Regions from separate parts of the Paenibacillus sp. S-38 genome, predicted to be linked through region 1. Evidence: riboswitches for the same ligand, from Rfam matches in the RefSeq annotation. Region 1 holds a riboswitch; the other holds the start of a gene.
The links. Region 1 has a riboswitch for ZMP and ZTP ahead of rpiB (ribose 5-phosphate isomerase B). Riboswitches for the same ligand answer to the same signal wherever they lie in the genome.
Positions count from the first base shown of each region.

Region 2: linked by a shared signal. The riboswitch ahead of ACP26L_RS12705 (bifunctional 5,10-methylenetetrahydrofolate dehydrogenase/5,10-methenyltetrahydrofolate cyclohydrolase) and the one ahead of rpiB (ribose 5-phosphate isomerase B) in region 1 are both predicted to bind ZMP and ZTP.

Region 1 is NZ_CP187970.1:34,222-44,645, reverse strand. It holds gene ACP26L_RS00235 (AtpZ/AtpI family protein) at 1-100, opposite strand, end outside; gene wecB (non-hydrolyzing UDP-N-acetylglucosamine 2-epimerase) at 275-1,417, opposite strand; gene upp (uracil phosphoribosyltransferase) at 1,450-2,079, opposite strand; gene glyA (serine hydroxymethyltransferase) at 2,286-3,533, opposite strand; gene ACP26L_RS00215 (TIGR01440 family protein) at 3,630-4,247, opposite strand; gene rpiB (ribose 5-phosphate isomerase B) at 4,286-4,744, opposite strand; ZMP/ZTP riboswitch at 4,843-4,923, opposite strand; gene ACP26L_RS00205 (low molecular weight protein arginine phosphatase) at 5,024-5,608, opposite strand; gene ACP26L_RS00200 (manganese efflux pump MntP family protein) at 5,746-6,309, opposite strand; gene ACP26L_RS00195 (L-threonylcarbamoyladenylate synthase) at 6,408-7,487, opposite strand; gene spoIIR (stage II sporulation protein R) at 7,565-8,365, opposite strand; gene prmC (peptide chain release factor N(5)-glutamine methyltransferase) at 8,530-9,438, opposite strand; gene prfA (peptide chain release factor 1) at 9,431-10,424, opposite strand, start outside.
Region 2 is NZ_CP187970.1:2,767,252-2,777,675, forward strand. It holds gene ACP26L_RS12645 (PLP-dependent aminotransferase family protein) at 1-480, shown strand, start outside; gene ACP26L_RS12650 (GNAT family N-acetyltransferase) at 689-1,189, opposite strand; gene ACP26L_RS12655 (MBL fold metallo-hydrolase) at 1,186-1,932, opposite strand; gene ACP26L_RS12660 (hypothetical protein) at 2,146-2,301, shown strand; gene ACP26L_RS12665 (hypothetical protein) at 2,392-2,715, shown strand; gene ACP26L_RS12670 (hypothetical protein) at 2,736-2,954, shown strand; gene ACP26L_RS12675 (hypothetical protein) at 2,998-3,141, shown strand; gene ACP26L_RS12680 (SDR family NAD(P)-dependent oxidoreductase) at 3,937-4,788, opposite strand; gene ACP26L_RS12685 (alpha/beta fold hydrolase) at 4,830-5,642, opposite strand; gene ACP26L_RS12690 (PadR family transcriptional regulator) at 5,620-6,192, opposite strand; gene ACP26L_RS12695 (helix-turn-helix transcriptional regulator) at 6,365-7,237, shown strand; gene ACP26L_RS12700 (quinone oxidoreductase family protein) at 7,344-8,339, shown strand; ZMP/ZTP riboswitch at 8,405-8,484, shown strand; gene ACP26L_RS12705 (bifunctional 5,10-methylenetetrahydrofolate dehydrogenase/5,10-methenyltetrahydrofolate cyclohydrolase) at 8,547-9,395, shown strand; gene ACP26L_RS12710 (hypothetical protein) at 10,146-10,424, opposite strand, start outside.

The sequences.
Region 1 (10,424 bases):
AATACCCGGCACCTACGCATACCGCAAGATCAATCCCGATCGCGCTGGTTAGAGCAACCGCACGCCAGGGATTATCCTTCTTCGGATCTGGTTGCTTCATTCGCTTCCTCCTGAGAATCCTCATATATTGTATCGGAGTAAAGTAAGATTTGTCAATTCACTTTCCATGCTGCGGAACCACCTCAACTACCTCAAAAACCCAGATGTATCAAGGTTTTTCGCGATTCCAAACCGCACAGTGCAACTGTACGCTGTGACGTTTGTCATGATATTGTCACGGATTGAACGGCTCCGGTCTCTGGGGCGCATGCCCGAAGTGATAGAGGATCGCCTCAACGATACGTTCCGAAGCCTTCCCGTCCCCGTAAGGGTTGGCCGAACGGCTCATTCGTTCATACAGCACCTGATCGCTGAGGAGGGCGCTGGCCCTGCTGAACACCTTCTCTTCGTCCGTCCCGACAAGCTCCAGAGTCCCTGCCTCAATCCCCTCCGGACGTTCGGTCGTCTCCCGCAGGACGAGAACCGGCACACCAAAGGATGGCGCTTCTTCCTGCAGCCCGCCGGAGTCCGTGAGGATAAGATGCGCATGACGGTAGAAATTGTGGAATTCGAACACATCGAGAGGTTCGATGAGTTTGATCCGCTCGTGACCGCTGAGCATCTCGTAGGCCGGTTCCTTAACGGCCGGACTTGGATGTACGGCGTATACGATCGCAATATCGTCGAACGCATCGGCAAGACGGCGGACGGCCCGGAAGATCTGGCGGTGCGGCTCGCCCTGCGATTCCCGGCGGTGGGCGGTCATCATCACGAGGCGCTTCCCCTTCGCCCAGTCGAGCACTTCATGCTGGAACTCGTCCTGCACGGTGTACTGGAATACGTCGGTTACCGTATTGCCTGTAACGAAGATGCGGTCTTCCGGTTTATTCTCCTTGCGCAGGTTACCCGCAGACCAGTTCGTCGGGGCAAAGTGCAGGTCGGCCAGCACACCGGTCAGCTGCCGATTCATCTCTTCCGGATAGGGGGACATCTTGTTCCAAGTGCGCAGACCTGCCTCAACATGACCTACCTGAATCTGCTGCAGGAATGCGGCGTAGCTTGCCAGGAATGTGGTCAGCGTATCGCCGTGCACCAGGATCAGATCAGGCTTTTCCTGCTGGAATACCGGGTCGAGCCCCTGCAGTACGCGGATCGTAATCTCGTTGAGCGTCTGGCGGTCTTTCATGACATCAAGGTCATAGTCAGGCTTAATCTTGAAAATGTCGAGCACTTGATCAAGCATCTGACGGTGCTGCGCGGTCACGCATACAAGCGATTCAATATGATCCGGATGCTTCTCGAGCTCTTTCACGAGAGGTGCCATTTTGATGGCCTCGGGACGCGTTCCGAAGATCGTAATTACCTTGGTCTTCTTCATAAAAGGTATTTCTCCTCTCACCTATCTCCGTATTACTTCGTGCCGAATAACCGGTCTCCTGCATCTCCAAGGCCCGGAACGATGTAACCGTGGTCATTCAAATAATCGTCAATGGCAGCCACATACAGGTCCACATCAGGGTGTGCCTCCTGTACGGCTTGTACGCCCTCTGGCGCCGCGATCAGGCACATCAGCTTCATCTGGGTGCACCCCCGGTTCTTGAGCGCTGTAATGGCAGCGTTCGCCGAGCCGCCCGTAGCCAGCATCGGGTCGATCACAATGAGCTCCCGCTCCAGCACGTCCGTCGGCAGCTTCGCATAATACTCCACGGGCTCCAGCGTCTCCGGATCGCGGTACAGTCCGATATGCCCTACCTTTGCTGCAGGAACGAGCTTCAGGATGCCGTCCACCATGCCAAGGCCCGCACGCAGGATGGGAATCAACCCCAGCATGCGGCCCGAAATGACCCGGCACTCTGCCATCGTCACCGGCGTCTTGACCTGGACCTTCTCCAGCGGGATATCTCTCGTAATCTCATAGGCCATCAGTGTGGCCACTTCATCGACCAGCTCCCGGAAGTCCTTCGTGGTCGTGTTCTCATCCCTTATGTAGGTCAGCTTGTGCTGAATCAGCGGATGATCGCAAATGTAAACTTTTCCCATATTGTTTCTCCCTGTCTTCACCAAAATCACTAAGCGCAATCGTACTCTGTCGTTTCCTTGGGTGCCGCGCCAAATCCTGTCTATTATACCACAACCGTCCGTACTTATCCCAGCAGCGATATTCACCAAGCCAGTGTGCCACGTGGAACAAAAAAAGCCGGCGTTTCCCCCGAAGGAGATTCGCCGGCATGAGCCGATATCTGGTCTTAGTAGCCGAGACCCGCATACAGCGGGAACTGAGCTGTGAGGTCTTTGACCATGCCGCGCACCTTCTCGTGAACCGCTTCGTCGGAAGGGTTCTTGAGGGTGAGGGAGATGATCTTAGCGATCGTCTTCATCGCTTCCTGGTCCATACCGCGGGAGGTTGCGGCAGGCGTACCTACACGGATACCGCTTGTTACAAACGGAGACGTAGGATCGAACGGAATGGCGTTCTTGTTGACCGTTACGCCTACTTCGTCGAGCAGGTGCTCGGCGTCTTTACCGCTGATGTTCAGGTTGCGCAGGTCGATCAGCATCAGGTGGTTGTCCGTACCGCCGGATACGAGGTTGATGCCTTCCGCCGTCAGAGCTTCCGACAGCGCCTTCGCATTATCTACCACGTTCTGCGCGTAGGTCTTGAACTCCGGCTGCAGCGCTTCGCCGAAGGCCACGGCTTTGGCCGCGATCACGTGCATCAGAGGGCCGCCCTGGGAGCCCGGGAAGACCGCTTTGTCAATGGCTGCCGCCCAAGGCTTGCGGCACAGGATCATACCGCCGCGCGGGCCGCGGAGCGTCTTGTGCGTCGTTGTCGTAACGAAGTGGGCGTGAGGCACCGGATTCGGGTGCAGGCCAGCCGCTACGAGGCCCGCGATATGAGCCATGTCGACCATGAACAGCGCACCCACATCATTGGCGATGGAAGCGAGTGCTTCGAAGTCGATCGTACGCGGATAAGCGGAAGCACCGGCCACGATGAGACGCGGCTTGTGTTTGAACGCCGCTTTGCGGACATCGTCATAGTCGATGCGGGAATCCTTCTCCGTAACGCCGTAAGCGACGAAGTTGTACAGAATACCGGAGGCGTTCACCGGGGAACCGTGCGTCAAGTGGCCGCCGTGCGCCAGGTTCATGCCCAGGATCGTCTCGCCTGGCTTCACCGCAGCGAGGTAGACCGCCATGTTGGCTTGTGCGCCGGAGTGCGGCTGCACGTTCGCATGCTCGGCGCCGAACAATTCCTTCGCGCGGTCGCGTGCGATATCTTCCACGATGTCGACATATTCACAGCCGCCATAGTAGCGCTTGTGCGGGTAGCCTTCGGCGTACTTGTTCGTCAGGACCGTGCCCATTGCCTGCAGTACCGCTTCGGAGACGAAGTTCTCGGAAGCGATCAGTTCGATTTTGTCACGCTGGCGGCCGAGCTCGAGGTTCATCGCCTCAATGATTTTGGGGTCTTGTTTGCGCAGTTGTTCCATGGTGAAATTCCTCCCTAAATTGGTTTTCAAACAATCTGTTTCCAGTTCAACAATAAAATCCATCATCTATACCTAACAGTTCACCGGATGATCCGGTTATCTGCAGTTGTCGTTCACCTGCGGGGCTTCCGCCGTATAGACGGCTCTTGCACCGCCGATCAGCTTCGGCCGGGTAAAGGCCATCGTCACATGCGCATCGCCGAGCTGCCGGATGGAGGGCCTGACGGGCACCGCCACACGCTTCAGATGCATGCCGATCATCGTATCGCCGATATCGATGCCCGCGTGCGCCTGAACCGCCTCGACCACCACCGCCTGGGGCAGATGCCGATAGGCGTAGGCCGCCATGGATCCGCCAGCCCGCGGAGCAGGCACAACGCTGACTTCCTCGAGCCCGTACCGCTCGGCGGCCTCCCGCTCCAGAACCAAGGCACGGTTCAGGTGCTCGCAGCATTGGTAGACCGGATAGAATCCGACCTCCGCCCGGACCGCTTCCACGGCCGCAAAAATCCGCTCGGCCACTTCACCGCTCCCCGCCGTACCGATCCGGTGCCCGAGCACTTCGCTGGTGCTTGTCCCGATCACCAGCAGCTGCCCGGGCTTCACGCCGCCCGCCTGAACCAGCTCCCGAAGAATCTGCTCCACCTGCGGGCGCAGGTCGGTCAGAAGGGATGCTCCGCCATGTTCCTGCACTGCCGAATGCTCCTCTGTCATCTGATCCCGTCCTCTCTCTCGTGCGGACCGTCGGTCAATTAAGGATGCAGAGCGTACTTCTCTTCAATCGCTCTGACCTTGTCAAGACGCTTCTGATGACGTTCGCCGTGCGAGAACTCAGTCTCGAGCCAGATCTTCACGATCTCCTGCGCCACGCCGGGCCCTACCACCCGCTCACCGAGCGTCAGCACATTCGTATCGTTGTGCTCGCGGGTCGCTTTCGCCGTGAACAAGTCGTGCACCAGTGCACAGCGGATGCCGGGCACTTTGTTGGCGGCGATCGTCATGCCGATCCCGGTCCCGCAGATCAGAATCCCCTTATCCGCTTCACCGGATACGACTTTGTCGCACACTTCAATCGCGTAGTCCGGATAGTCCACCGAATCGCCGCAGGAGCACCCGAAATCCTCCACCTCATGGCCCAGCGCTTCAAGGAACGGCTTCAGCTCGTCCTTCAGCCGGTATCCCGCGTGGTCTGCACCCATTGCAATTTTCATCCTTCGTCGCCTCCTCGCTTTGATCCCATCTATTATACCGCACTCCCGCCGCAAAAAGAAAAAGAGCCGGACGCATGCGGAAATCCGCTTCATGCGCAGCTCTTTGCCCAGGCGACCGGCCGTATGTCCCGATGCTCCACTGTGGTTGATCCCACTCGTCGCCAGTTACATCGGAGTCCTTCATGTCTACTTTATCATAGCTTAAACTTCGGGTGGCTGTAAAGCCTATTTTGGAGGAAAGCCCCCATCTTCACTTCACGAATGCTCCGGATTCGGCGGTTATTGACCCGACTTGAGCTTAGCGGCCAGCTTCCGCAGGCAGTCCTCAATCTCTTGGGCGCAGGCCTCGTACAAACGGAGCGGACCGCCGTAAGGATCGGCAATATCGGGGCTCGGCAGCTCCTGCTGCAGCATACGAACACGCGCACGTTCCTCTTCGGTAACCTCGCCGGAGAGCGCCTGCTTGAGCTGCAGCTCGGTCACAAGGCTCTCCACCTCAGCGAGCTTGCCTGCCGATTCGGCATCATCCTGCACATACTCTTTGAGCGTATGCACTTTGTCTACGGCCTCCGGATACAGCTGGATCGTATGCCGTTTGTGGCTGGAAGTCATCGTCAGGATGAGATCCGCCCAATCGACAGCCGACTGGTTCAGGTAGGTGGAAGCGGAAGGCGCAGGGCAGCCCCTCGCTTCAAGCACGGAAGCAGCATGGCCGGATGCCGGCGTTCCCTCCATGGCCGCCACTCCCGCCGACCGCACTTCCAGCCCCGTCAGTCCCTCATCCGCTGCAACCCTGCGCATCAACCCTTCCGCCATCGGGCTTCGGCACGTATTGCCGGTACAAACGAACAAAATCCGCTTCATGCGTCTCCCCGCCTTTTTCGTCTATTGTCAGAGATTTGCAATTCAGTATTCGGTAGTAGAACCTTTCTCCTCTATTGTACCTCAAAACGAGGCAACATCCAAAAGGCTGCTGACGCCCTGCCGTTCCCGGGGGAGGGTCACAGCAGAAACTTCAGGCCGAATGCCATTAAGATGACTCCGCCCAGCATCTCCCCGTACTCCCCGATCCATTGGCCCACATGCCGGCCGAGCAGCAGACCGATGACCGACATCAGGCCGCCCGCCGCACCGAACATGCCCACGGTCAGCAGTACATCGCCGGCGAACATGCCGAGCGATACCCCGACGGAGAAAGCATCAATGCTGACGCTCAGTGAGAACAGCAGCAGACCGACCAGGGACCGGTGATCGTAAGAGCGTTCTTCGCCCGGATGAAGGGAGCTGTAGATCATATGCCCTCCGAGCAGAAGGAGGAGCAGGCCGCCGCACATCGTGGCCACTTTGCCGAGGAGCACCGAGATATAGCCGCCCATCCACATCCCTGCAAGAGGCATCAGAATATGGAAGAGCGCCGTTACGACACTCACCTTCAAAATATCCAGCTTGCGGATGCCTTTCATGCCTAGTCCTAGTCCTAGTGAAAGCGCGTCAAGCCCCAGAGCCAGAGCCATCAGCCCGATTGAAACGAATTGAGCCCACATGAGAGGCGATGACCATGCCATGCTTCCCCTACCCCCTGTCCCTATTCCTAACCATCCTATGCGGACAAGGGGGGATTCATGACAGGCAGGGCGGAAGACGGTCTGCAGCAAAAGATCCGTTATATGGTGAGGAGGTGTCCGCCGGCCGCTTTACGCAGGCGGTTCATCACCGCCTGGCCAATCCCCTCGTCCGGACAAGCCTCCGCGGCAATGAACGTCACACCGGCTTCATCGAAGCTCCTCAGGGCCGCGTACAGCTTCCGTGCAATGGAATCCGGATCCCCGAGCCTCCCGCAGACCGCTGCATGGTCAGCCTCAAAGTGGCGGGCATGCTCTTCATAGGTGAATACGCCCGTGCGTTCGCCCCGCTGCTTAGCCGCATCGAGTTCCCTCTGAATGCGCTCGCGAACGGCTGCTGGATCCTCCCCCTGTACAAGCACCATGGTCCCCTTGGGGGCGTAATGGGCATACTTCATGCCCGGTGCGCGCGGTGTCTCCGGCTCCGGCAGGCTTTCCGCATCAAGACCCGCCGAAGCGCCCACAACGGGGACATCCGGCAGCACTTCCTGCAGCTGGGCCTGCGTGACGCCGCCCGGACGCAGAATATGCAGCACTCCGCCGGCATATTCCACTACGGTAGACTCCAGGCCTACTCCGGCCTCACCGCCGTCCACAATTCCGCCGATGCGGCCGCCGAGGTCTTCAAGCACGTGGGACGCCCGGGTCGGGCTCGGCCGGCCGGACCGGTTCGCACTCGGTGCCGCCACCGGGCAGCCTGCGGCGGCGATCAGCGCCAGTGCCACCGGATGGTCCGGCATCCGCACGCCTACCGTGGACAAGCCGGCGGTGACGAGCGGCGACAGCACGCCGGACTTCACCGGGAGTACCACGGTGAGCGGCCCCGGCCAGAACGCATCGAGCAAACGCGAAACGGCCTCCTCCGGTGGAGCCGTAAGCTCCTCCAGCTGAGACCGGTCAGCAATATGCACAATGAGCGGATTGTCGGAGGGCCTTCCCTTGGCCGCGAACACGGCGGCAACCGCTTCCGTGCTGCGGGCATCGGCGCCGAGACCGTATACGGTTTCCGTGGGGAAAGCTACCGTCCCTCCCTTCCTCAGGAGGGAGGCTGCTTCGGCTAGTGCGGCGGGCACGGCCTCTTCCGCTTTGACTTTCCATGCTTTCGTTGTCATCCACATCATCCCACTTTGTATTCTCCGGAAGGAAGCATCGCTCAGCATGGAGCTTCAGGCGCCGAAGGAGGCCTTCCGGGTGATAATTATGCAAACCATGCACCGATCGTTTGGAGCAGGTCCCAGAGGAAGAATCGCACTTCAGGCTTGGCTGTAGCGGCGGCCACTTCGCCCTCCGTCTTTTTCACCGTATCCGAAGGTTTCTCCGACTTCTTCTCCGACTTCTTCTCCGGTTTCTTCTCCGGTTTCTTCTCCGGTTTCTTCTCGGCCGAAGCTTTCTTCCCGTCTTCTTCGCTTTGCGCCGGAGCCTCTTCCGCTTCGGCCGCATGTGCCGTGTTCTCCGGCTTCACGACCATTTCGGAATCAATGAAGCACAGGGGCGGGAACAGTACGCACCACCAGTTCTGTCCTTCGGCTGCCCCGATGGACACACGCAGCGCTTCGTACTCGCCGGCCGGATAAACTTCATTGCCGTACATCTTCGTTGGAAAAGGAACCCTGCCGAGTTCCACGTTATAAGCGTAATCAAAACCATTCTTCCGGAGGGTGCTGCCTACCACCTCACTCAGCTCGGGGAGATGGGCGCGGACTGCTTCGCGTGCTTCCTCGATCCCTTTCGGCTGGTCCACCCAGCCTTCCATCTCGGCCACAATGGCATCTCGCACTTCACGCTTGATCCACTGGTCAGCAGGGGCATCGGAGTTGGCCAGAATGCGCAGCCGGATGGACTCCTGCGGAATCGATTGTCCGACCGCTTCGCCGCCCTTCTCAGCCGCAGCTGCGGTAACGAGCATGACATTGGAGCGGTTCGACTCCCAGCAGGTCATCATCACCATAAAGGCAAACAGCAGATATCCATACCGTTTCCACGACACCCGTTTGACCATTGTAAGCAGCCCCTCTCGGAATCTATGACTCTATAAACATATAAGTTCTAGTAGTCATTATGACCCGATTGCGAGAGTTTATACTTCATAGACCACAAAATGATAGCAAACAGCCGCCATCCTGCTCTTCTTGGAATGGCGGCTGATCCTGCGATGCCCTCATGCTAGCTTCCCCTGCCGCTGCGGTAAGCGACCACATGCCGCTCGATGCCGGCAAGGTCCGGCACGACGAGCACGCCGTCCCAGTCGGCCGCCGCCTCGAGCAGCCGGCGCACTTCCGGAGCCTGCCCCTGGCCTACCTCGAAGCCGACCAGCCGCGGCACCGCCGGCAGCTGGAGCAGCTGCTGCGTCAGCCGCCGGTACGGCTCCAGGCCGTCGGGCCCGCCGTAGAGCGCGGTTCGCGGCTCGTACAGCCGCACCTCCGGCTGCAGGCCCGCCTCATCCGAATCCGGGATGTACGGCGGATTCGAGACGACCAGATCGAGCGCGATGCCCTGCTCGATCCACGGGAGGAGCAGATCCCCTTCCACGAAGGTGATCCGCTCCTCCACCCCGTGGCGCACGGCATTGGCCTGCGCCACATCCAGGGCTGCGCGCGAGATGTCCGAGGCCATCAGGCGCCACGAAGGGCACTGCGACGCCAGCGTAACCGCGATGGCGCCGCTGCCGGTGCCCACATCGGCCGCGAGCGGACCTTCTCCGCCCTCGCCGGGGCCCATCCACAGCTGCCTTCCGAGCCGGATGACGGCCTCGACCAGCAGCTCCGTCTCCGGCCGCGGGATCAGCACGGCCGGCGTCACCGTATAGGGGAGCCCGTAGAACTCCTGCTCCCCGATGATGTACTGCGCCGGCTCGCCCGCCGCCTTGCGCTCGAGCACGCGCTGCCACAGCGCCTCCCGCTCCGGCGGGAACGGCTCCGGCCAGCGGAGCAGCAGCCCGCTGCGGCTCTCGCCTAGCACATAGGCGAGCAGCAGCTCGCTGTTGGACCCGGGCTCGCGCACACCATGTGCCGCCAAAAAAGAAGAAGCCTCGGTATAGGCTTCACGTATGGTTCTTCGCCGCTCATCAAGCACCGGCGTATTCTCCTTTTTCCATCTGTTCCGTCTGCGCGGCGATCGTCAGGGCCGATACAATCTCTCCCATGTCGCCGTTCATGATCGAATCCAGACGGTGCAGCGTGAGACCAATCCGGTGATCGGTCACGCGGCTCTGCGGGAAGTTGTAGGTGCGGATCCGCTCGGAGCGGTCGCCTGTACCGACCTTGCTCTTCCGCTCGGCACCGTACTTCTCCATCTCTTCCTGCTGCGCTTTATCGAAGATCCGCGCCCGCAGTACCTGCAGGGCCTTCTCTTTGTTCGAGTTCTGCGATTTGCCGTCCTGGCACGTTGCCACGATCCCCGTCGGGATGTGCGTCACGCGCACCGCCGACTTCGTCGTGTTGACGGACTGTCCGCCGGCGCCGCTCGAACAGAACGTGTCGACCCGGATGTCATTGTCGTGAATCTCGATATCGAACTCTTCCATCTCCGGCATCACGGACACCGTAGACGTCGAGGTATGGATCCGGCCGCCAGACTCCGTCGCCGGAATCCGCTGTACGCGGTGCGCTCCGCTCTCGAACTTCAGCTTGCTGTAAGCGCCCTTGCCGTTGACCATGAAGATGATCTCCTTGAAGCCGCCAAGGTCGTTCATGCTCACATCCATGACATCGATTTTCCAGCCCTGCGTATCCGCATATTTGGTATACATGCGGTACAGGTCAGCCGCGAACAGCGCCGCCTCGTCTCCGCCGGCCGCGCCGCGGATCTCGACGATGACGTTCTTGTCGTCGTTCGGATCCTTCGGCATCATGAGCACCTTGATGCGCTCTTCGAGCTCGGTCTTGCGCTCCGTCAGCTCTTCGAGCTCCATCTTGACGAGCTCTTTCATTTCATCGTCAAGCTTCTCCGCCTGCATGGCCCGAGCGGCTTCGTACTGCTCCGACACGCTCTTGTATTCCATGTAAGCATCATACGTTTCCTGCAGGTCGGACTGTTCCTTCGAGAACTCCCGCAGCTTC
Region 2 (10,424 bases), 2.7 Mb from region 1:
GTTCTTCCTCCGGAGCTTCAGGACACATTCGGCTTGTACAAGCAGCTGGCCGATCTCGACAGTTCGATGCTGTCGCAGGCCGCGCTGGAAATTTACATACAGAATGGGATGTTCGAGAGGCGCAAGCAGCAGATATCTGCTTCTTACAGCGAACGTCTGCTTCGTCTGAACCGGGCGCTGGACACCTTCAATGATACGGATTTCGCGCATCATGTGTCCGTCTCCTCCGGTTCGCATACCCATATCGCGTTTTCTGTACCGCTGCATATTCCCACTCTGGTGAACCGATTGCAAAAAAAGAATATCGTGCTGAAGCCGCTTGATCCTTTTTTCGCGGAAGGCTTTGAGAAGCGCCCCCTACTTAAGATAAGCATTGCCAGGGCGGAAGAAGAGCGGATCGAAGAAGGGGTCAAGCTCTTGATGGACGAAATCAAGAAGATGGCAGGACGCCAGTTCATTAAGGGGGCCGAGCAGCTTTAAAGAACGTACGCGGATCATATGAAGATCTTTAGAAACACCACAAAGTGTAATGGGGGGACAGCCCTTCGTAGAATAGGGGCGTGAACGCTTCGGCAGCGGGCGGGGCTGAATCTATGGGTACAGCCGGATAGCATATGACGTGAAAAAGGAGCTTGCCTGACGGAAGCTCCTTTTTGAATTCCCAGAGACGGGCGGCGCTTGACGGCTTCTATCCCGTACCGGGCAGGGGCACGGCGGACGCATCGGAAGCAGCGGCATGCCCGCCGGGGTCGTGAAACACCTGCATCCAGTGTCCGGCATCCTCCAGCGGCCGGAACCCGAACTTCGCATACAAGCCCGCGGAATCTTCTGTAACGAGCAGGAAACGGCGCAGCCCCTGCAGCTGCGGGTGGGCCATGACGGCCTGAAGCAGCTGCTTGGACCAGCCGAGTCCGCGGCTCTCTTCGGTGATGAACACGTCCGTGAGGTATGCGAACGTGGCAAGATCCGAGACGACCCGTGCGAAGCCGGCCTGCCGCCGGTATCCCCCGCTGAGGTCATAAACTCCGAAGAGCAGGGCGGAGTGGTCCAGCGACCGCTGGAACTGGTCCCAGGTCAGGGACTTGGCCCAGTACATGTTCCGGTGCAGATACTCATAGACGAAAGGCTCGTCGAGCAGGTCACGGTCACAGGAAATACGGAGAGCAGGGCCGCTGTCGGTCAGGGTCACAGCCAATCACCGTCCTCGGGGATGGCGGTCTGGCCGAGCAGCCCTTCCTCCTTCAGCCGGCTGCGAAGGTCGTCCCGCGTAACCAGGCAGTGGTTGATCGTATCCATGTGCACGGCCGCCACCCGGGTATAAGGAGCGTATCGGCAGACGGCCGTCACATCGTCCGCATCCATGGTGATCGGATCCCCTTGGGCGAACCGGGCCCCGCCTGCATTCACGACCGTCATGTCCGGGCGGTGCTCATCCAGCGCCTGCTTCACCTCGTCGCACCAGATTGTATCGCCGGTAATATACAAGACTGGCTCGCCCGGCGCCCGCAGTACAAATCCGGATACCGGGCCCATCCGCTGCCCGATCTCGCCGGTGCCGTGCCGGCCTCCCGTCCGCGTGATCGTGACTCCCTTAAATTCGGCGGATGCGATGACGGGAAGCACCTCACGGAATCCGCTCCCTTCGAAGAGTGCCTGGTCCTGCGGCTGACAGAGCAGCGGCATGGCCGGGTTCAGGGCGGCGGCCGCCGCTTTGTCCCAGTGGTCCTGGTGTGTATGAGTGACGAGAACCGCAGACGGATCGAGCAGGCTCTCCAGCGGAAGGGGCAGGGGGACGAGCGGATTTCGTCTTTCGTTGGTCGAACCGTTGATCGGCGGATTGGCTCCTTCCGGACTGAACATCGGGTCTACGAGGAAGGTGAGTCCCCCGTATTCAATCCACAGGGTGGCGTGGCGGATCAGCCTGAGCTTCATGACGTGCACATCCTTTTCTCTATGATGCTCCTATTGTATACCTATTCGCTCCGCCGCTGAACAAGCTGACGTAACCCTTTGGGTGGTTTGGCTTTCACCGTGAAAGAGTTGGAGCGCATGTTCCTTAGTGGAGGAAGTTTGGAACTTCTGGCGTATATTTACAACCGGCCTGGGGAGAGTAACTGATGTTCCAAGGAAAGGAGGGATACGCAAGTGGATCAGGCGACCAAAGCAGGAATCGACCAGCAGGAGCAGACCGTGGATGCGGCGAATCTGGCGAGTGCCATGAATGGCGAGGAAGAAGAGAACGTCACCGCCAAGGAAAACTACAAGCTCGACAACTCCCACATTTCCGTGGAAAACGAATAGGAAGCCGGGCCGGGTCCGCCAAGGAGGGGGAGTTCGGCCCCGCTGCTTATCAGACGGAGGGGGAGCAGGCAGCCTGTGCAGCATGAGAACATGAGCAGCGGACTGGAGATCCGATACAACGAGCGGCTGCGGGTTCGGATTATCTCGGATGGGGCAGAAGAATCCCATTCCCTCCGCAAGCAGGCGTTTCAGGCGGTGCTTACGGAATTGGTGTGGTCTGTGAGAGACCCGAAGGAGAATCCGGCGGCTGAACCGCAGCAGAAAGCTCTATGGACGTGGATTCTGCAGGAAATCGGGTGGGCGCTCATCCATGCGTCCCCTTTCCAAGCTAACCGGGAGGATGGACCTCTCACGGTGCTGGCTTCTGTGGCCCATGCCCTGCAGCAGGAAGAGATACAGGAAGGAACCACTTGAAGGACAGGAGGGATGAGCCGATGGATGATGCACTTTCGCCCCGGGCGCTGCTTCACCACCTGCTGTCCGTTGTTGAGGATGACGATTCGGTCGAGTCCGTCGTGTATGTCGCCCGGATGAAGGACGGCACCATCGTATCCGGCTGGTCGGATCTGCTGCATACGGAAGTGATCGGCCTGCTTGAAGTAGGCAAACTGCAGGCCGTGAAGGACATGTGGGAGGATTGGCAGCCGCGCTGACTCCATCGAATGCAGAACATTCTACGTAAGGAGGTGACACGAGATGAGCCAGGAGGATAAGAAGCCGGCAAGTGAGAAGATCATGGACAGCCATCCGATCGACCCGGCCTTTGCTCCACAAGATAACGAGAAGGACCGCAAGTTCCGCGTGAACCAACCGGATTCGGTGAAGCAGGGGAGGCCTTAGAATGCTTCTGCGCGGCAGAGCATCCTGTAGGCAGAGCGCCTGGAGTGATGAGGGCCGCTTGGCGGGCTGACATATGCGACCTATGGCAGCTGGGCCAAGGATCCGCTTCTCGCTGAAACATACCTGCCGGCAGTGAGCCGGGAGGTGAGGACAGGCTTCAGCGGAGCCTCGAGACCGAGGGCTGCGCTGCATGCGGAGCCTTGCACGCAGGGCCTTGCCGGCCAGCAGAGAAACCGCTTGGCCAGAAGTTTTCTTTGCACTTAACCCCAAGCGGAGCCTCCTGCAAGGCTCCCTTTTTTACTTCCCAGGAAAGCCGTTAGATACCCGCAGGTCAGGCCTCGGGAGAGCCGGAGCCCGGAGCCTTGTCAGCCGCCAGATTCATCTGCCAACGGCTTCCTGCGTAGACCAAAACGGAGCCTCCTACGAAGCTCCGCTTGTCCACTTGGGGCGCCGGCGAAGTACCAACCGGCTAATATTCCTCTGTCTCGCTGGTTCAAGCCATGTATCGTAACGCCAAATCCCACCGGTTTTCCATTAAAGGAACTAGGATTCCTTATTGGGGCATTTCCCATGATTTTCCGGAAGATAGCGGAACTCCGATGCGTTATGGCCCGCCTTTTGAGCGGAAAACGGGGGCGTTCGTCTCCATAGCGAATCTCAGTTCCCCTATCGCAAGTTTAACCCTTCCGGACCCGATCCCGATCCCGCCTCCAACCTGCGCGGCCGCAGCCCCTGCGCAGCGAAGCCTCCGCAGTCACCTGCCCGGAACCGCCGTGCAGCGGCGCCCGCCGGTTTCTACCGCTCCGCCCGGACAGGCTCCCAGCCGTAATACTTCGCCGTCTCGTCATCCTTCTCCGGCATCCCGGGCAGGATGAGGCCGCCGTCCACCTTCAGCGTGGCGCCGGTGATATAGGAGGCCGCGTCGGAGGCAAGCCACAGCACGGCCTCCCCGATGTCCTCCGGCTTGCCGACCCGCCGCAGCGGGATCTTCTCCCCGAGCTTGTCGTAATACGCCGCGCTGCCGCGTTCGATCTCGGTCGCCCCGGGGGCCACATTGTTCACGCGGATGCCGTGCATCGCCAGCTCGATCGCGATGGACTCCGCCGCTCGCCGCAGGCCCGCCTTCATCCCGCCGTACAGCGAGTCATGCGGATAGGCCCGCTCGGCCCGCGTGGAGGTGATATTGATCAGGCTCCCCCGGATGCCCTTCTCCTTCATATGCCGGCCGGCGTGCTTCATGAGCAGCACCGGCGCGACAAAATCGATGTTGATGAACGAGAGCATCTCCTCCGTCCCGATCTCGAACAGGTGCTTCCCGAAGCCGGCCCCTGCATTATTGACGAGCAGGTGCACCTCGCCCAGCTCCCGGATCGCTTCCTCGGCATACCGCTCCACGAAGCCGGGGTCGGACAAATCCCCCTGCACCGCATGGAACTGGCGGCCGTAAGTCCCTTTTACCGTCTGCTCCAGCTCCTGGATGCCGAGTTCATTGGACTTGTACACGGTGGAGATATGGTATCCCGCTCGTGCCAGCACGTGACAAATCCCTTTGCCGATCCCGCTGCTCGCCCCCGTAACCATGGCTGCCTTGCGTGCCGTTCTGGCCGGTTCGGCCTCCCGCTTGGTCTCCCCGCGGCTTCCGCTCATTTTCCTTGCTCCTTCCTGCCTATGGGCACGTTTATCCCTTCTTACCCGCAAACGCCCCTCCTCAAAAAGGCAGCCAGCACTTCGTTAAAAGCTTCCGGACGGTCCATATTGGCGCAGTGACCCGCATCCTCCAGCTCCACATAGGTGCTCTGGGGCTCCCGCTCCTGCCAGCGGATCGAAGCTTCTTTGACCAAGGGCAGGTCCCGGTCTCCGCAGACAAGCAGCAGCGGAACCGCGCTCACCTTCCCTGCAGCGATGCCGGGCAGATGACGCAGTCCGGACATGACCCGGAAGGAACGGCGGCTGAACGCACAGGCCATCTCATAGTAGAGCTCCTGCTGCTCGGGACGGATCACAGTGACCGAAGCCAGGTAGCGGCGGAAACGGTTCATGGAGAGAATGCCCATGAGCAGCCACTTGAGCATTTCGGCCCGCTGGGCCTTAACAATCTCCGGATGCTCCTCCCGGATCGAATAGCCGCCGACGGAGATGAGGGACTTCACCTTGTCCGGGTACTGGCAGGCGAAGGCCTGCGCCAGCAGCGAGCCCATCGACACGCCCAGAAGATGGCATCGGTCCGCTTTCTCTTCCGCCAGAATACCGAGCAGATGGCTGGCCGCCGCATCCAGGCCCAGCCCCGCATCGTACACCTGGGTGCGGCCGTGTCCGAGCAGATCGACCGTCACCACCCGGCAGTGTCCGGCGAAGTGAGCGAGCTGCCCGTCAAAGCAGCGGTGGTCCCCGAACGCCGGGTGCAGGCACATCAGCAGCTCCCCGCCGGGCTGCCCCGTGACATAGTAGTGAACCTGCGCCTCGTCCGTCTGCAGTACTTTATGCTCCGTGGAGATTCCCATCGCTTGGCCCGCCTCCTTCTGTCATGTTCTTCAGCAGCTCCGAGTACCACTTTGCGCCGAATGCATATTGGTCTACGCTGTACCGGAGCGAGAGCAGCTGCCAGCGGTAGATCTCCCGCTTCTCCTCCGGGATTCCGGGCTCCATCAGGCTCGCCTGAATCTCCAGCGCGGTCAGGTGCCGGTGCATCTCCGTAAGGGATACCGTGTACCCTTCGATGACCTTGGCGCAGTCGGAGGCGGGAAGCAGTCCGAGGAAAAACAGCCGCGCCACCGCCAGGTCCTTCAGCTTGTCGATCGGGATCGGCGAGCGCAGCCAATCGAGCAGCTGCTCGCGGCCCGGCGCTTCGATGGAGTATACCTTCTTGAGCTTGCCGCGCTCCACCATCTCGCTGCAGGAGATCCATTCCTTGTCCATCAGCTTCTTCAGCGCCGCCTGGATGCCTCCGAGGCTGTCGCTGTAGGAGAGGGCGACGGTATTTTTCATATTCTTGCTGAGCTCGTAGATCGTCTGCCCGCGCAGCGCAAGCAGCCCGAGTAGGATGTATTCCATGAGTACGCAGCCTCCTTCGCTCTCGCTCTATTGCCTTTAGTAATATTACGCTTCGGAAGAAGGGGATATGACTGCTTGCTTCCGATCGCCGCCTAAGGTGTTCGGGTATGGTATTCGGAGCCCCGAAGACGTTACAATAGGAGAAAAAGGAAGAAAGCGCGGGTGAGGCAGGATGGCAGGCAGAGAAGCAGCGTTGAAAGCAGAGGAAGCCGGAAGCAGGGCGAAAATTCTGGGCGAATTTCTCAAATCCAGGAGGGAGCGTCTGCAGCCGGAGCAGGCCGGCATCACCGGTTCGTACGGACGCCGGAGAACGCCTGGGCTGCGCAGGGAAGAGGTGGCTTATCTGGCGGGGGTGAGCGCCACGTACTACACTTGGCTCGAACAGGGGCGTGAAGTGACCGCGTCGCGGGAGGTCATCGAAGGCATCGGCCGGGCCCTGCAGCTCAGCGGGGATGAGATGACGCACCTTCTCCGGCTTGCTTCCCCGGAGGCCTCCGAAACCCCTGTCTCCAGGGAGACGGAGATCTGCCCTGAATGGCAGCGGATTATCGACCGGCTCCCGTACCCTTCTTTTATCAGCAGCGACCGGACGGAAGTGCTGGCTTGGAACCGGGCGGCGGGGATGGTGCTTGCGGACTTTGCGTCCATGGAGGCTCACGACCGCGTGATGATCCGGCTGCTCTTCGAGGATGAGAGCCTTCGGGCCCGCATGGTGAACTGGGAGGCATTCGCCCGGTATTCCGTCGCGGTATTCCGCTCTTACTACGACAAGCACCGGGAGGACCCGTGGTTCGGGGAGACGGTGAAGCGGCTTTGCAGGAAGTGCCCGGTGTTCGATACGCTCTGGAGCCGGCATGACATTCAGCTGAAGAAAACCGCCCGCGTGGAGCTGAACGACCCGCGTGCCGGGGAGCTTCTCTTCGAGATCCATTCCTTCGGCAGCCTGAACGGCAGAACGGATGTGCACTGCTGCATATACACCCCGGTCACGGGGACGGAGACCGAATCGAATCTGCTGCACCTGCTGGGCGGTACCGGTGGATGAACGGCTGCCTGGTACTGCTTTTACTAGCATAAACATACTGTGGCTCCCCTCTCCGGATCCGTCTAAACTAAGCTTATTAACGAAATCAGAGAGGGTGTTACAGGTGATGAAAACAGTAGTAATTGACCGGCCGATGGGGGCCGAGGAACTGACGGTGAAGGAGCTGCCGAACCTTCAGCCGCCTCCGGGAAGACTGACGGTGGACGTCGTGTATGCAGGCGTAGGATATGTGGATGTCCTCCTGAGGCGGGGGGATCTCGGGGAGCTGCTGCCTTTCCCGGTCGTTCCCGGCCTGGAGGTATCCGGTTATGTCAGGGCCATCGGCGAAGGCGTGCAGGGGTTCCGGGTGGGGCAGCCTGTAGCTGCCATGACCTTGACCGAGCTGGGGGGTTACGCTTCCGTTGCCGTCACCCGGCCGGAGCTGACGATACCGCTTGAAGGTCCCCTGGCCGGGCTCGACCTGTGCACGGCCGCAGCGAGCATCGTCAACCTGACGACAGCGTGTATGGCCCTTGGCCAGGTGGCGAGGATGCGTCCAGGGGACCATGTGCTCGTCCATGGTGCAGCGGGCGGACTCGGCAGCTTCCTTGGGCAGCTTGCCCGGCATTTGGGCGCAGGCCGGGTCTACGGCACGGTCGGCGGCGCGCAGAAGGTCGAGCTGGCCGCATCGCTGGGCTACGACGAGCTGTTCCTGCGGGCAAGCTTCGCGGAAGAGCTGCGCCGGAAGGAAGGCTTCCGCGGCCTGGATCTGGTGCTGGACCCCGTAGGCGGGGAGATGCGCCGGGCCAGTCAGGAGCTGCTGCGTCCCTTGGGTCAGCTCGTGCTGCTCGGCAATGCCAGCGGAGCGGGGGACGTCCCGCAGTCCATGACGGAGGCCTGGCTTGCGAACCGATCGCTGATCGGCTTCAACATCGGCGGCTACAGTGAGTATGCCTCTTCAGAGGTGGGAGAGGCGGCGAAGGCCGCGCTCGGCCTGCTGGCGGACGGCGTGATCCGTTCGGAGGTGTTCGGCGTGTACCCGCTCGAGAAGGCTTCCGAGGCACACGAGCTTCTTGAGGGGAAGAGCACGGTGGGGAAGCTGGTGCTGCAGATCTCGGGCTGAACGTTAGAACGATACAAGCGGCAGTTGATGAATTGGCAGCGAATCATGTACAATGATAGAAACTGATCGCTGTGTGTGACTGGCGGAGCATGGGGAACCATGAGGAAGCACACGGATATACGAGCCGTACGCCTGGGCAGAGGTAAGGGAGAGAAGATTCCCTTGCCTCTTTTTGTTTATATCTCCAAGCGAAGGAGCGGTATGAACATGAGGGAACCTATTGTGCTGGATGGCAGCCGTGTGGCGGCAGGCATCAAAGCAAGGCTGGCGGAGCGTGTGGGGCGGCTGAAGGAGCGGGGGAGTAGTCCCTGCCTGGCGACCATCCTGGTCGGCAGCGATCCTGCGTCGGCGACGTATGTGAAAATGAAGGGAAATGCCTGCCGGCGGCTCGGCATCGAGTCCATCCGGGTGGAGCTTCCCGGCACGACAACGACAGAGGAGCTGCTTGGCGTCATCAGCCGTCTGAACGAAGACCCTGCCGTGCACGGCATTCTTCTGCAGCATCCGGTGCCCGCGCATATCGATGAGCGGGCGGCCTTCGATGCGATTGCGATCGGCAAGGACGTGGACGGGGTGACGATGCTGGGCTATGCCATGAATGTTTTCGGTGCAGCGGCGTATCCATCCTGTACCCCTGCTGCGATCCTGGCGATCCTCGATGATTACGGCATCGGGATCGAAGGCAAGCATGCGGTGGTCATCGGAAGGAGCCCCATTCTGGGCAAGCCCGTATCCGCGATGCTCCTTAACCGGAACGCGACCGTGACGGTCTGCCATTCCAAGACTGCGAACCTCGCCGAGATGGTGGCCCTGGGGGATATCGTGGTGGCGGCGGTGGGGAAGCCGCGCTTCATCCAGGGAGAGTGGATCAAGCCGGGCGCCGTAGTACTCGATGCAGGCTACAATCCGGGCAATGTCGGCGACGTCAATTATGAAGCGGCGTGCAGGAACGCATCCGCCATTACGCCGGTTCCGGCCGGCGTAGGGCCCGTGACGATCGCCATGCTGCTGAAGCATACGGTGGAAGCGGCGGAACGGGCGATGGGGGTGCGGTAACCGGGGTGGGGGCAAAAAGAAGGGCTGCCTTGGATGGGCAGCCCTTTGGCTTAAGATATAAGAAAGGATATATGCTTAGCGAAGCTGAAGCTTTCCTATATCGCAAGACGATTCTGCTGGCGCGCAAGCCGTCTATGAAAATAGCGGAAGTACGGTGCGTTATTTCCACTTTTCGATGGTTCCTACCCGAAATAAGGGAACTCAGATGCGCTATCCTAAGGATCGGCGTGGTTTGCAGGCCCCTTTTCCCCATATAAGGCATTTGAGTTCCGCTATTTTGCGGGAAATGCTGGGAAATCCCCCAATAAGATACCTCACTTCCGCTATTTAAAATGAACGCTCCGACGTCCTGCCAATACGATCGGTCACCAGAGGCGGAGGCTGAATCGCACACTTTCCGTATTGAACTGCAGGTCGCGGAGCGCGGCCGCCCGCCTAAGGTAAACAGGCTTTTCAGCACCGACGGCTGGGGCTGCTGTTGAAACCATTCGTCCGGCAGGCGTACTCTCCCGCACCTTGCCCATATGGACTGCGGTGAAATAGGGATCCTGCCAGTTCAGGTTGAAGAACAGTTGGGCCGCCACCTCCCGGCGGTCACGCCAGGGCCCGATCCCGTTATCTTATATTTCTTATAAACGCGCATCTTCCTTAAAAGGACGCCGACAGGCGTTTTTCTTAGTTTGGTTGGATCCTTAACAGCGTGCGGACAGACAGACTGAAGCAAGAAGCGGTTATCGAAGCCTCTGTAGCTTATTGTGCCGTCACCTCGAAGTCCTGTTCATGGATGATCCGTTCGCCTACCTTGAAGACGGCGGTGAGGCGGTTCAGGCCGGGTTTCAGCGTTTTTTGCGCTGTCAGGTCATACAGAGCCACGTTTTGGGCCATGGAGAACAGTTTTTCTTGGTTTGCGCTGTTCTGTGCTGTCAAAGCCGTGGAACGCTCGGCATCGCGGTCGATGACGTATAGCTTGAGCCGGTTGGCCGACTCATTGGTTTCCGGGCGTTCCATGTCATACAGCAGGACCGACAA